2 regions of the Bacillus sp. PK3-067 genome follow, and region 2 is predicted to be linked to the other one. Evidence: riboswitches for the same ligand, from Rfam matches in the RefSeq annotation. Region 2 holds a riboswitch; the other holds the start of a gene.
What was found. A riboswitch is a leader RNA that binds a small molecule or an ion and turns the genes downstream of it on or off. The one in region 2 is predicted to bind thiamine pyrophosphate.
Positions count from the first base shown of each region.

Region 1: another riboswitch for thiamine pyrophosphate. It lies ahead of thiC (phosphomethylpyrimidine synthase ThiC); the one in region 2 lies ahead of thiM (hydroxyethylthiazole kinase).

Region 1 is NZ_CP096490.1:5,131,811-5,137,049, reverse strand. It holds gene M1D73_RS26545 (hypothetical protein) at 93-395, shown strand; gene M1D73_RS26540 (transposase) at 879-1,148, opposite strand; partial or broken gene M1D73_RS26535 (L-lactate permease) at 1,194-1,265, shown strand; TPP riboswitch at 1,337-1,452, shown strand; gene thiC (phosphomethylpyrimidine synthase ThiC) at 1,567-3,327, shown strand; gene M1D73_RS26525 (arsenic transporter) at 3,429-4,787, opposite strand; gene M1D73_RS26520 (cytochrome d ubiquinol oxidase subunit II) at 5,179-5,239, opposite strand, start outside.
Region 2 is NZ_CP096490.1:412,412-417,650, reverse strand. It holds gene M1D73_RS02200 (anaerobic C4-dicarboxylate transporter family protein) at 1-650, shown strand, start outside; gene thiE (thiamine phosphate synthase) at 766-1,425, opposite strand; gene thiM (hydroxyethylthiazole kinase) at 1,441-2,250, opposite strand; TPP riboswitch at 2,323-2,435, opposite strand; gene topB (DNA topoisomerase III) at 2,645-4,834, shown strand; gene M1D73_RS02180 (YhgE/Pip domain-containing protein) at 4,875-5,239, opposite strand, start outside.

The DNA.
Region 1 (5,239 bases), 700 kb from region 2:
CATTTTTTTGATGTAGCTCTTGAAGATAAAAACTATTTAATTTTCAAGGAACAGTTATTAACTTAAAACTTATTATACGAGGAGGGTGTATCATGAAAAAAATATGCTTTGTATTAATTGTCGACGCTGGTATAAATTATGGTTCAATATTTTCTCTACCATTTTTAAGGAATCAGGATGATTTGAAGGAATATTTTTCTAAGTATTATGATGTTTCAATTAATTATATTAGGGATAAAAACTCAGTTGACTATTTGGTAGTTCCCAAACCGTGTCCAGCTTTTGATAATGAAAATAATCTTCCAATAATTGAAGTACCAGCAATCTTATTTATGGAAAAGAATTTTGAAAAAATAAAGACTTATATAGACAATTATTTTTCTAATAACTCATAAAGAAAATAAAAGTACAGTAAAAAGAAGTCCGATAAAAAACGAGTGGTGTAGAATATTTCTATTAATCATTCGTTTTTTATTATATTTACATATATTTTTTAAAAGAGGATTATAGACGTTCTGAAAAAAAATAATTATAACAAGAACAGTGTTCGTGCTACTATCTACGGTTATTTTTTGTACTAAGTACCCCTTTAACTAACAAGACAACAAAAAATAATTAACATATTAAGGAAATTACGTTACAATAAATGTAAGAGATTTTTCTTTGAGTTTTAGCTCTGAATAATAAAGATAGTTAAATCACTAAATGGAGGAGCAGGTCAATTTTGTTCCTTGTATAGTAAATTGTTACCTATCTCTATTGCAGGTTGTATGGCAGGTAACAGTAGCAGTTGTAGCGAAATACAGCAGAGACAAAGGCTCTTTGGCAAACGGGACTGATGAATGTATTTGGCAAGTAAAAAATGGTTCTTCCCGGAGTTAGTTGAAAAGTCTCATTCTCTCCAAAAGTAGAATCTTTGTCCGCAATGTGGAGAATTTGCATCGACCATACATGATTCTTTTAATAAGCTTTAACTTGTTTATGCTCCCTTCGGCAAGACCATTATTATTCTCATAAGTTACCGCATTTCTGACAGCTTCAATATCCCGGGCTAATCCATTCGTAAAGTTCTTAAACTCTTGTATATTAGTATTCTTAATTTTCTTAATACAATGGTTGAGATTCTCAACACTCTTTGTGGTGAAGATGTTTTTAAACTCCCATGTTAAATCATAAACTATTTTTACAATAGGGTGTTCTTCATAATTATTGTTGGTATTATAACGTATGTTCAAGCATATTATTTAACGTGGATGATTCCATAAAGAGAAAAAGAAATAACCTTTGCATTTTTCAGATTATCGTGTATGATGGGAAAGTATTGAAAATTAAATCAGTGATAAACTAGGGGTGCCTAACGTATGCGTAGGCTGAGAGAGAAGCGCGTGAACTTCTTAACCCTTTGGACCTGATCTGGCTCGTACCAGCGTAGGGAAGTTAACGGCTTTACATAATGATGTCTTTTATGAGCCAGGTCCTTATTTTTTTATGGACCTGGCTCTTTTTATTTTGGCATGCGCTGGCCATATCTCGTCCTTGTCACGAACAGGGGAGGCAACAAAGGTTATGAAACAGTCTGTTTCAGCTGAGCAAATTGAATTGAAATCGAGTTTACCAGGGAGTAAGAAAGTATATGTGGATGGACCACGCGCAGGCATGAAAGTGCCGATGCGTGAGATTGAACAAAGCGAAACGAACGGCATCCCAAATCCTCCAGTCCGTGTGTATGATACGAGCGGTCCTTATACGGATCCGGCGTATAAAGTGGAGCTGGAAAAGGGAATTCCAACGCCGCGTCATTCTTGGATCATGGAGCGCGGGGATGTAGAGGCATATGAAGGGCGCGAGGTGAAACCAGAGGATGATGGTGTGAAAGTGGCTTCGAAACATACACCTGTTTTCCCGCAAATGGATCGCCAGCCGCTTAGAGCGAAGCAAGGTGCAAATGTTACGCAAATGCATTATGCGCGTAATGGCATTATTACGTCTGAGATGGAATACGTTGCAATTCGTGAAGGAGTAGAGCCGGAGTTTGTTCGTAAGGAAATCGCAGAAGGCCGCGCTATTTTACCAGCGAATATTAATCATCCAGAAGCAGAACCGATGATTATCGGGCGTAATTTCCACGTGAAGGTAAATGCAAATATCGGAAACTCTGCTGTATCTTCTTCTATTGCAGAAGAAGTAGAGAAGATGACGTGGGCAACGCGCTGGGGTGCAGATACGATTATGGATTTATCTACAGGTAAAAACATTCATACGACGCGTGAGTGGATTATTCGTAATGCGCCTGTACCAGTTGGAACTGTGCCGATTTATCAAGCGCTTGAAAAGGTAAATGGAATTGCAGAAGATTTAACATGGGAAGTGTACCGTGATACGTTAATTGAGCAAGCGGAGCAAGGCGTTGATTACTTTACGATTCACGCTGGTGTATTGCTTCGTTACATTCCAATTACTGCAAAGCGTACGACAGGTATCGTTTCGCGTGGTGGTTCGATTATGGCGCAGTGGTGTTTATTCCATCATAAAGAAAACTTCCTATATACTCATTTTGAAGAGATTTGTGAAATTATGAAGCAGTACGATGTTTCGTTCTCTCTTGGAGATGGATTACGTCCAGGATCGATTGCAGATGCAAATGACGAAGCACAATTCTCTGAGCTTGAAACACTTGGCGAATTAACGAAAATTGCTTGGAAACATGATGTGCAAGTTATGATTGAAGGACCTGGACACGTACCGATGCACTTAATTAAAGAGAATATGGAGAAAGAGCTTGATATTTGTCAGGGCGCGCCGTTTTATACACTTGGGCCACTAACGACAGATATTGCACCAGGTTATGACCATATTACATCGGCAATTGGAGCTGCGATGATCGGTTGGTTTGGAACGGCGATGCTTTGTTATGTAACGCCGAAAGAACATTTAGGTTTGCCAAACAAAGATGATGTACGCACGGGTGTTATTACGTACAAAATTGCAGCGCATGCGGCTGATCTTGCGAAAGGACATAAAACGGCTCATCAGCGTGATGATGCACTTTCAAAAGCACGTTTCGAATTCCGTTGGCGCGATCAATTTAATTTATCTTTAGATCCTGAACGTGCGATGGAATATCACGATGAAACATTGCCTGCAGAAGGGGCAAAGACAGCTCACTTCTGTTCAATGTGTGGACCGAAGTTTTGTAGTATGAGAATTTCGCATGATATTCGTGAGTATGCAAAAGAAAATGATTTAGAAACGACAGAAGCAATTGAAAAAGGAATGAAAGAGAAAGCAGAAGAATTTAAAGAAGCTGGTAGTCATTTATATCAATAATATGTTACACCTCTTTACTTGATTGATCACACTGTAGTACCTAACTTTATTATAGAAGAATCCCCATTTGCTAAGACGGTAGCAAATGGGGATTCTGTTGTTTATAAGGCAAAGAAGAGATGTACCCAGTAGAATAAGAGGAATAGTGTGACGACTGTTGTGAGCGGGATAACGATAAGGGATACACTTAAATAGTCTTTCCATTTTACTTTAATTTTGTTTTGTTTCAGAATATACATCCAAATGAGTGAAGCTAGTGTACCAATTGGTAGTAATAGTGAACCGATGTCACTACCAATGATGTTTGCAAGATAGATTGTTTTTAATGTGACTGGATCTAGTCCCATTTCTGTTAATGTGATTGTACCAATCATAAGGGCAGGATGGTTATTGAAGACGTTAGAGAGGATGGATACAAGTCCGCCCATTGCAAAGCTAGCATAGAGTAGATGCTGATTCACAATTGGCTCGAGCCATTGTACAAGTGCAGCTGTTAATCCTGCGTTGTGGAGTCCGTAAATAATGACGTACATAGAGAAGGCGAAAATTAAAATGTGCCACGGTGTCTTTTTCAAAATGTCGACAGGATTTGTTCGTAAGTAGTACCATCTCCAAATGAGAAGAACGAGTGAACCAAGTACTGCAACGATTTCAATTGGGATGGATAAGAAGGATGCAACGAATAGAAGACAGCGCATCAGGAAGACGAAACCTAATACTTTTAACATGAATCTTGTCCGTTTTTGTTTCGTATCAACAGAATTATTTCCTTTTAGTGGATGGAAGTTTTTCGTGAAGAAAATTTCTTCAATATCATATGAAGAAACAGGTAATTTTTTCGGAAGTTTTTTCTTCAAAACTGTATACATGAGCCATGACATAAATAATAAGCCTAATGTTGCAGGTACAAACATCATAGCAGTATGCATATAAAGAGTCATATTAACGATATTTAATGCAATTAAGTTTACGATATTACTTACACCAATTGGTGCACTAGATGCGGTAGCGATTAAAGCTCCGCTTAATAAATAAGGAATTTGTTGATGTGGTTTTAATTGAAGGTTTTTTAGAAGAAGAATTAAAATGGGAGTTGTAATTAAAATACTACCGTCGTTATTAAATAAAAGAGTCATAAGAAAACATAATAATTGAATATACCAGTATAGACGGCGTCCAGAACCTTTCGCTAGATTTGCCAGTTTCGCTGCGGACCAATGGAAGAAGCCGAAGCTTTCTAATATAACTGCCATGACGATGGTCGCTAATATTGTTATGGAAGCACCGCCAATTTTACTTATAATATCCATGACGTCTGGTTTTGATACAAGTCCAGTAATTATGATGATACCAGCTCCGATTGCTGCTGGCCACGCCTCATTCAAACCTCGAGGCCGCCAAAAGATAACGATCATCGTTAAGAAGAATACAATAATAGTAATCCATATTTCAATGCTCATATTTTGCCTACCTTTCTATTTTCCCTTGAACAGATGTAGCTTGTCTCAAGTTTATATTGGTAGTATATTCAGCAAAAAATAAGAAGAACTAGACGTATAACGAGATGAAGCGAATATGTGTTTTTCAAGCTAAAGGACAAGTGTCACTCGTAGTGAAATAACTATTGTGATAGGAGTCTATAAATTGATTGGGCAGTAAGGTAGTAAATGAGATTTATATGGGCAATTATGGAGATATATTGGCGCAACTTAAAATATATCAGCGATTATTGAAATATATCGGCGCAACTTAAAATATATCAGCGATTTTTAAAATATATCGACTTATCGACAAAACATGACAAAAGGAGTCTATTCCAAAATGCCTTTTGGGACAGACTCCAAGACTATATTATTTTTCCTTCAAAAAAGTACGATCCTTCAAGAATAAATTCCAGAAGAAAATAAATCCT
Region 2 (5,239 bases):
AGGGCGCAAAATTATCAGTTATCCTTTTCCTAGTAGGAACCTTCCTTGTTGTACTTCTTGGTTCATTTGAAGCACTTCGTCCAGGATGGATAGTTGATGGGAAGTTAGCTCGTCTTTCCATGCCGAACACAATTGAGATGGTTATGTTAACTATCGCGGCTCTTATTATTATTTTCTGTAAACCAAATGTAGAAAGCATTGTGTCTGGTAACGTCTTTAAAGCAGGAGCAACAGCAGTTGTTGCTATTTTCGGTATCGCTTGGATGGGAGATACTTTCTTTAACGGAAACTTAAATATGATTCAAGGATCCATTCAGCATTTAGTAACAAGTGCACCTTGGCTATTTGCCATCGCACTATTCATTCTATCTATTTTACTGTACAGCCAAGCTGCAACAGTACGTGCCTTAATGCCACTTGGACTATCTCTTGGCATTCCACCAGCGCTACTGATTGCTATGTTCCCTGCAGTAAATGGATATTTCTTCATTCCAAACTATGGAACAATCGTTGCTGCTATTAACTTTGACCGTACTGGTACAACAGGTATCGGTAAATACGTATTAAATCATAGTTTTATGATTCCTGGCTTAATCGCAACATTTACTTCTATCGGAATTGGAATGCTCTTAATTTCAATTATGTTTTAAAGAAAAAGCACAAACCTTTATTTAAAAAGGTTTGTGCTTTTTTAATCAAATGTTTGTTTAAATTTTGGGGCAGTCTATTTCTCCATGTAGCACTTAAAATACTACACGTCCTTCCCTACAAACTTCTCTTTACTTCTTCAGCTAATTTTCTCGTACTTTCATACGCAGATTCAGCTAAACTAATTGCTGAAATAACTGAAACACCGTCCGCACCCGCTTCTATAACTGCCGCTGTATTTTCAATTGTAATCCCACCAATACCAACGATTGGCACTGTAATTCCTTGTTCTCTAAAATAGGCTAATCCTTTCGTTCCTTGAACCGCTTTCGTATCTTTTTTCGTACTCGTTGGGAAAATAGGTCCAACGCCTAAATAATCTGCTCCATTTTCGATTGCAAAGCGTGCTTCTTCAATTGTATGAGCAGATACGCCGATAATTTTATCTCCCATTTTTTCACGAACAGATGTAATTCCTTCATCATCTTGTCCGACATGAACACCATCTGCATCTAATTCAATGGCTAATTCTACATCATCATTTACAATGAAAGGAACACTATATTCATTACAAAGCGTCTGCAATGCTTTTGCAAAGCGCACTCTATCTTCTCCGATTAAAGAACCTTCCCCCTTCTCGCGAAACTGAAAAATTGTCACTCCACCATCTAACGCTTCTTTCAATACAGCTAAAGGATCCCTCGTGCAGTTATTACTTCCCATAATAAAATACACTTGCAATAGCTTAGACATTTTATCTATTTCAATGCGTGCCATTTCTTTCACTCCCTCTTACTCTAACTCCTCAATCTTTCCATACTTCTCAATATCACTAGAAGTAGTATTCGCTAACTGATTTAAAAATTCAATTTGGAAACTACCAGGTCCCTTTTCCACGGTCTTAGCAGCTGCCAGTTCCGAAGCTACACCATAAAACGTTAATGCTGCTACTGCTGCTTTTACATAATCTTTTTCCACTGCTACAAATGCTCCTATTACAGAAGTTAGTAAACAACCTGTTCCCGTAACTTTCGTTAAAATAGGGTGACCATTTCGAATAACAATAGTTCTCTCTCCATCTGTAACAACATCTTCTTTTCCAGTAATGACCGCAACTGTATTTAGTTCATCTGCTGCCTGCCTTGCAATACTTACAACATTGCCATTTCCAGTACCAGCGTCTACCCCTTTAATTTCCCATCTCTCATTAATAACGTTCGCTATTTCAGCTGCATTTCCGCGAATACTCGCTAATTCAATTTCAGCCGGAATATGTCTCGCAACTTCTGTCCGATACGATGTTGCTCCTGCACCAACTGGATCAAACAGTACTGGTACATTGTTCACATTTGCTGATTTACCGGCAAGTAACATCGCTTCTACTTCTTCAGGACGAAGTGTTCCCATATTTAATACTAACGCTCCAGCAATGCTAGCCATTTCTGCCACTTCTTCTTTTGCATACGCCATTACAGGCGATGCCCCAAGTGCCAACAAACCGTTAGCAGTAAAATTTGTTACAACAACATTTGTAATATTATGAACAAGCGGATTAGATTCTCTCACCAAATCCACTACTTTACTAATTTCTTTCATATTCATCCTTTTCATCTCCTAACTATAATGATGGGAGATACACAAAAAGACACTTTGCGCGTACGCAAAGTGCCTGAATATGTGCTTTTACACTCTCCCTACGCTGGCATTATCCAACAGGTTCAAATGGTCAATGACGGACTAGTAGCCATACTCTCAGTTTGTATCCACAAACTCCCATGTGTTTCTTATTCATCTACTTCAAAGTCTACTCTTATTCTAGTAAAATAACAAGTTCTTTACTTTTCTATTTGATATAGAGGCAACTGATAAAGTGAAACTTTAATCAGTTGGGATTTTGTTAACTCCATTAAAAACAGCTGAAATATGGAGCGAAACTGAATCTCAAGAAGATGTATGCTATATTTAACTTATGGAAATTTGAAAGGATGTTTTTAATATGTCAAAAAGCGTTGTAATCGCTGAAAAACCTTCCGTTGCACGAGATATTGCTCGTGTACTGAAGTGTGATAAAAAAGGAAACGGCTATCTTGAGGGTAATAAATATATTGTAACTTGGGCTTTAGGTCATCTCGTTACATTAGCAGATCCAGAAAGTTATGATGTGAAATATAAAAAGTGGAATTTAGAAGATTTACCGATGCTACCTGAGCGTTTGAAATTAACGGTTATTAAACAAACTGGTAAACAATTTAATGCTGTAAAAAGTCAGCTACTTAGAAAGGATGTAAATGAAATTATTGTAGCGACAGATGCTGGACGTGAAGGAGAATTGGTCGCTCGCTGGATTATTGATAAGGTTCGCATTAATAAACCGATCAAACGTCTATGGATTTCATCTGTAACCGATAAAGCAATTAAAGATGGTTTTGCAAATTTAAAACCAGGTAAAGCCTATGATAATTTATACGCTTCAGCAGTTGCGCGTTCAGAAGCTGACTGGTATATCGGTCTTAATGCAACTCGTGCTTTAACGACTCGCTTTAATGCCCAGTTAAATTGCGGCCGTGTACAAACCCCTACTGTTGCTATGATTGCTAGTCGTGAAGATGAAATAAAGAACTTCAAAGCTCAAACTTACTACGGCGTCGAAGCTCAAACAATGGAGAAGCTCAAACTTACTTGGCAAGATGCAAATGGCAATAGCCGTAGTTTTAATAAAGAAAAAATCGATGGTATTGTAAAACGTTTAGATAAACAAAATGCTACTGTTGTGGAAATTGATAAGAAACAGAAGAAGTCATTCTCTCCTGGTCTTTACGATTTAACTGAATTGCAACGTGATGCGAATAAAAAGTTCGGTTACTCTGCTAAAGAAACATTAAATATTATGCAAAAATTGTATGAACAGCATAAAGTACTAACGTACCCTCGTACAGATTCACGCTACATTTCATCTGATATCGTTGGAACACTTCCAGAACGTCTAAAAGCATGTGGTGTTGGAGAATACCGTCCCTTCGCACATAAAGTATTACAAAAGCCTATCAAACCTAACAAATCATTTGTTGATGATAGTAAAGTAAGCGATCATCATGCGATTATTCCAACAGAAGGATACGTTAACTTCTCAGCATTCACAGATAAAGAACGCAAAATTTATGATTTAGTTGTAAAACGTTTCTTAGCTGTTTTATTCCCAGCATTCGAATACGAACAACTAACGTTACGCACAAAGGTCGGCAATGAAACATTCATTGCACGCGGAAAAACGATTTTACATGCTGGTTGGAAGGAAGTATACGAAAATCGATTTGAAGACGATGATGTAACTGATGACGTAAAAGAGCAGATTCTACCTCACATTGAAAAGGGCGATACATTAGCTGTAAAGTTAATTATGCAAACATCAGGTCAAACAAAAGCACCTGCACGATTTAACGAAGCGACTTTACTTTCAGCAATGGAGAATCCTACAAAATATATGGATACGCAAAATAAACAACTTGCTGATACGTTAAAATCGACTGGTGGATTAGGTACTGTAGCGACACGTGCAGACATTATCGACAAGCTATTCAATTCATTCTTAATTGAAAAACGTGGTAAAGATATTCACATTACTTCAAAAGGTCGCCAGTTACTTGATTTAGTACCAGAAGAATTAAAATCTCCTACACTAACTGGTGAATGGGAACAAAAACTTGAGGCTATCGCAAAAGGTAAATTGAAAAAAGAAGTATTCATTTCTGAAATGAAGAACTATACGAAAGAAATCGTTTCTGAAATTAAATCGAGTGATAAAAAATATAAACATGACAACATTTCAACGAAGTCTTGTCCAGACTGCGGTAAACCAATGCTAGAAGTAAACGGCAAAAAGGGAAAAATGCTCGTATGCCAAGATCGTGAATGTGGTCATCGTAAAAATGTATCTCGTACAACAAACGCTCGCTGTCCGCAATGTAAGAAGAAACTAGAATTACGTGGTGAGGGTGCAGGCCAAATTTTCGCATGTAAATGTGGCTATCGTGAGAAATTATCAACATTCCAAGAACGACGTAAAAAAGAATCTGGAAACAAAGCCGATAAACGCGACGTTCAAAAATATATGAAACAACAGAAAAAAGAAGAAGAACCATTAAATAACCCATTCGCAGAAGCATTAAAAAAATTAAAATTTGATTAAACAAAAAGGTTCCTACCTCTATCGGTAGGAACCTTTTATTTTAGTGAATGATTTTACTTCCTTTTGCATTCTCAACAAATTTTTCACTTGATTTGTTAATTGGTGTTTTCAGTAATAACGCAGCAACAATCATAACTACTACGAAAGCACTTAACACAAGTAAATCTCGCGTTACGATATCCCAAAGCATTCCGCCAACTGTTTCACGAATTGCGCTAATTGCGTATGTGAATGGTAAGAACGGATAAATCGCTTGGAAGAACGCTGGTGTCATTTGGATTGGGAATGTTCCGCCCGATCCTGCTACTTGTAGTACAAGTAAAATGATCGCCATCGATTTCCCAACGTTTCCGAAAATAGAAACGAGTGAGTATACGATACAAACGAAGACTCCTCCAATAAATA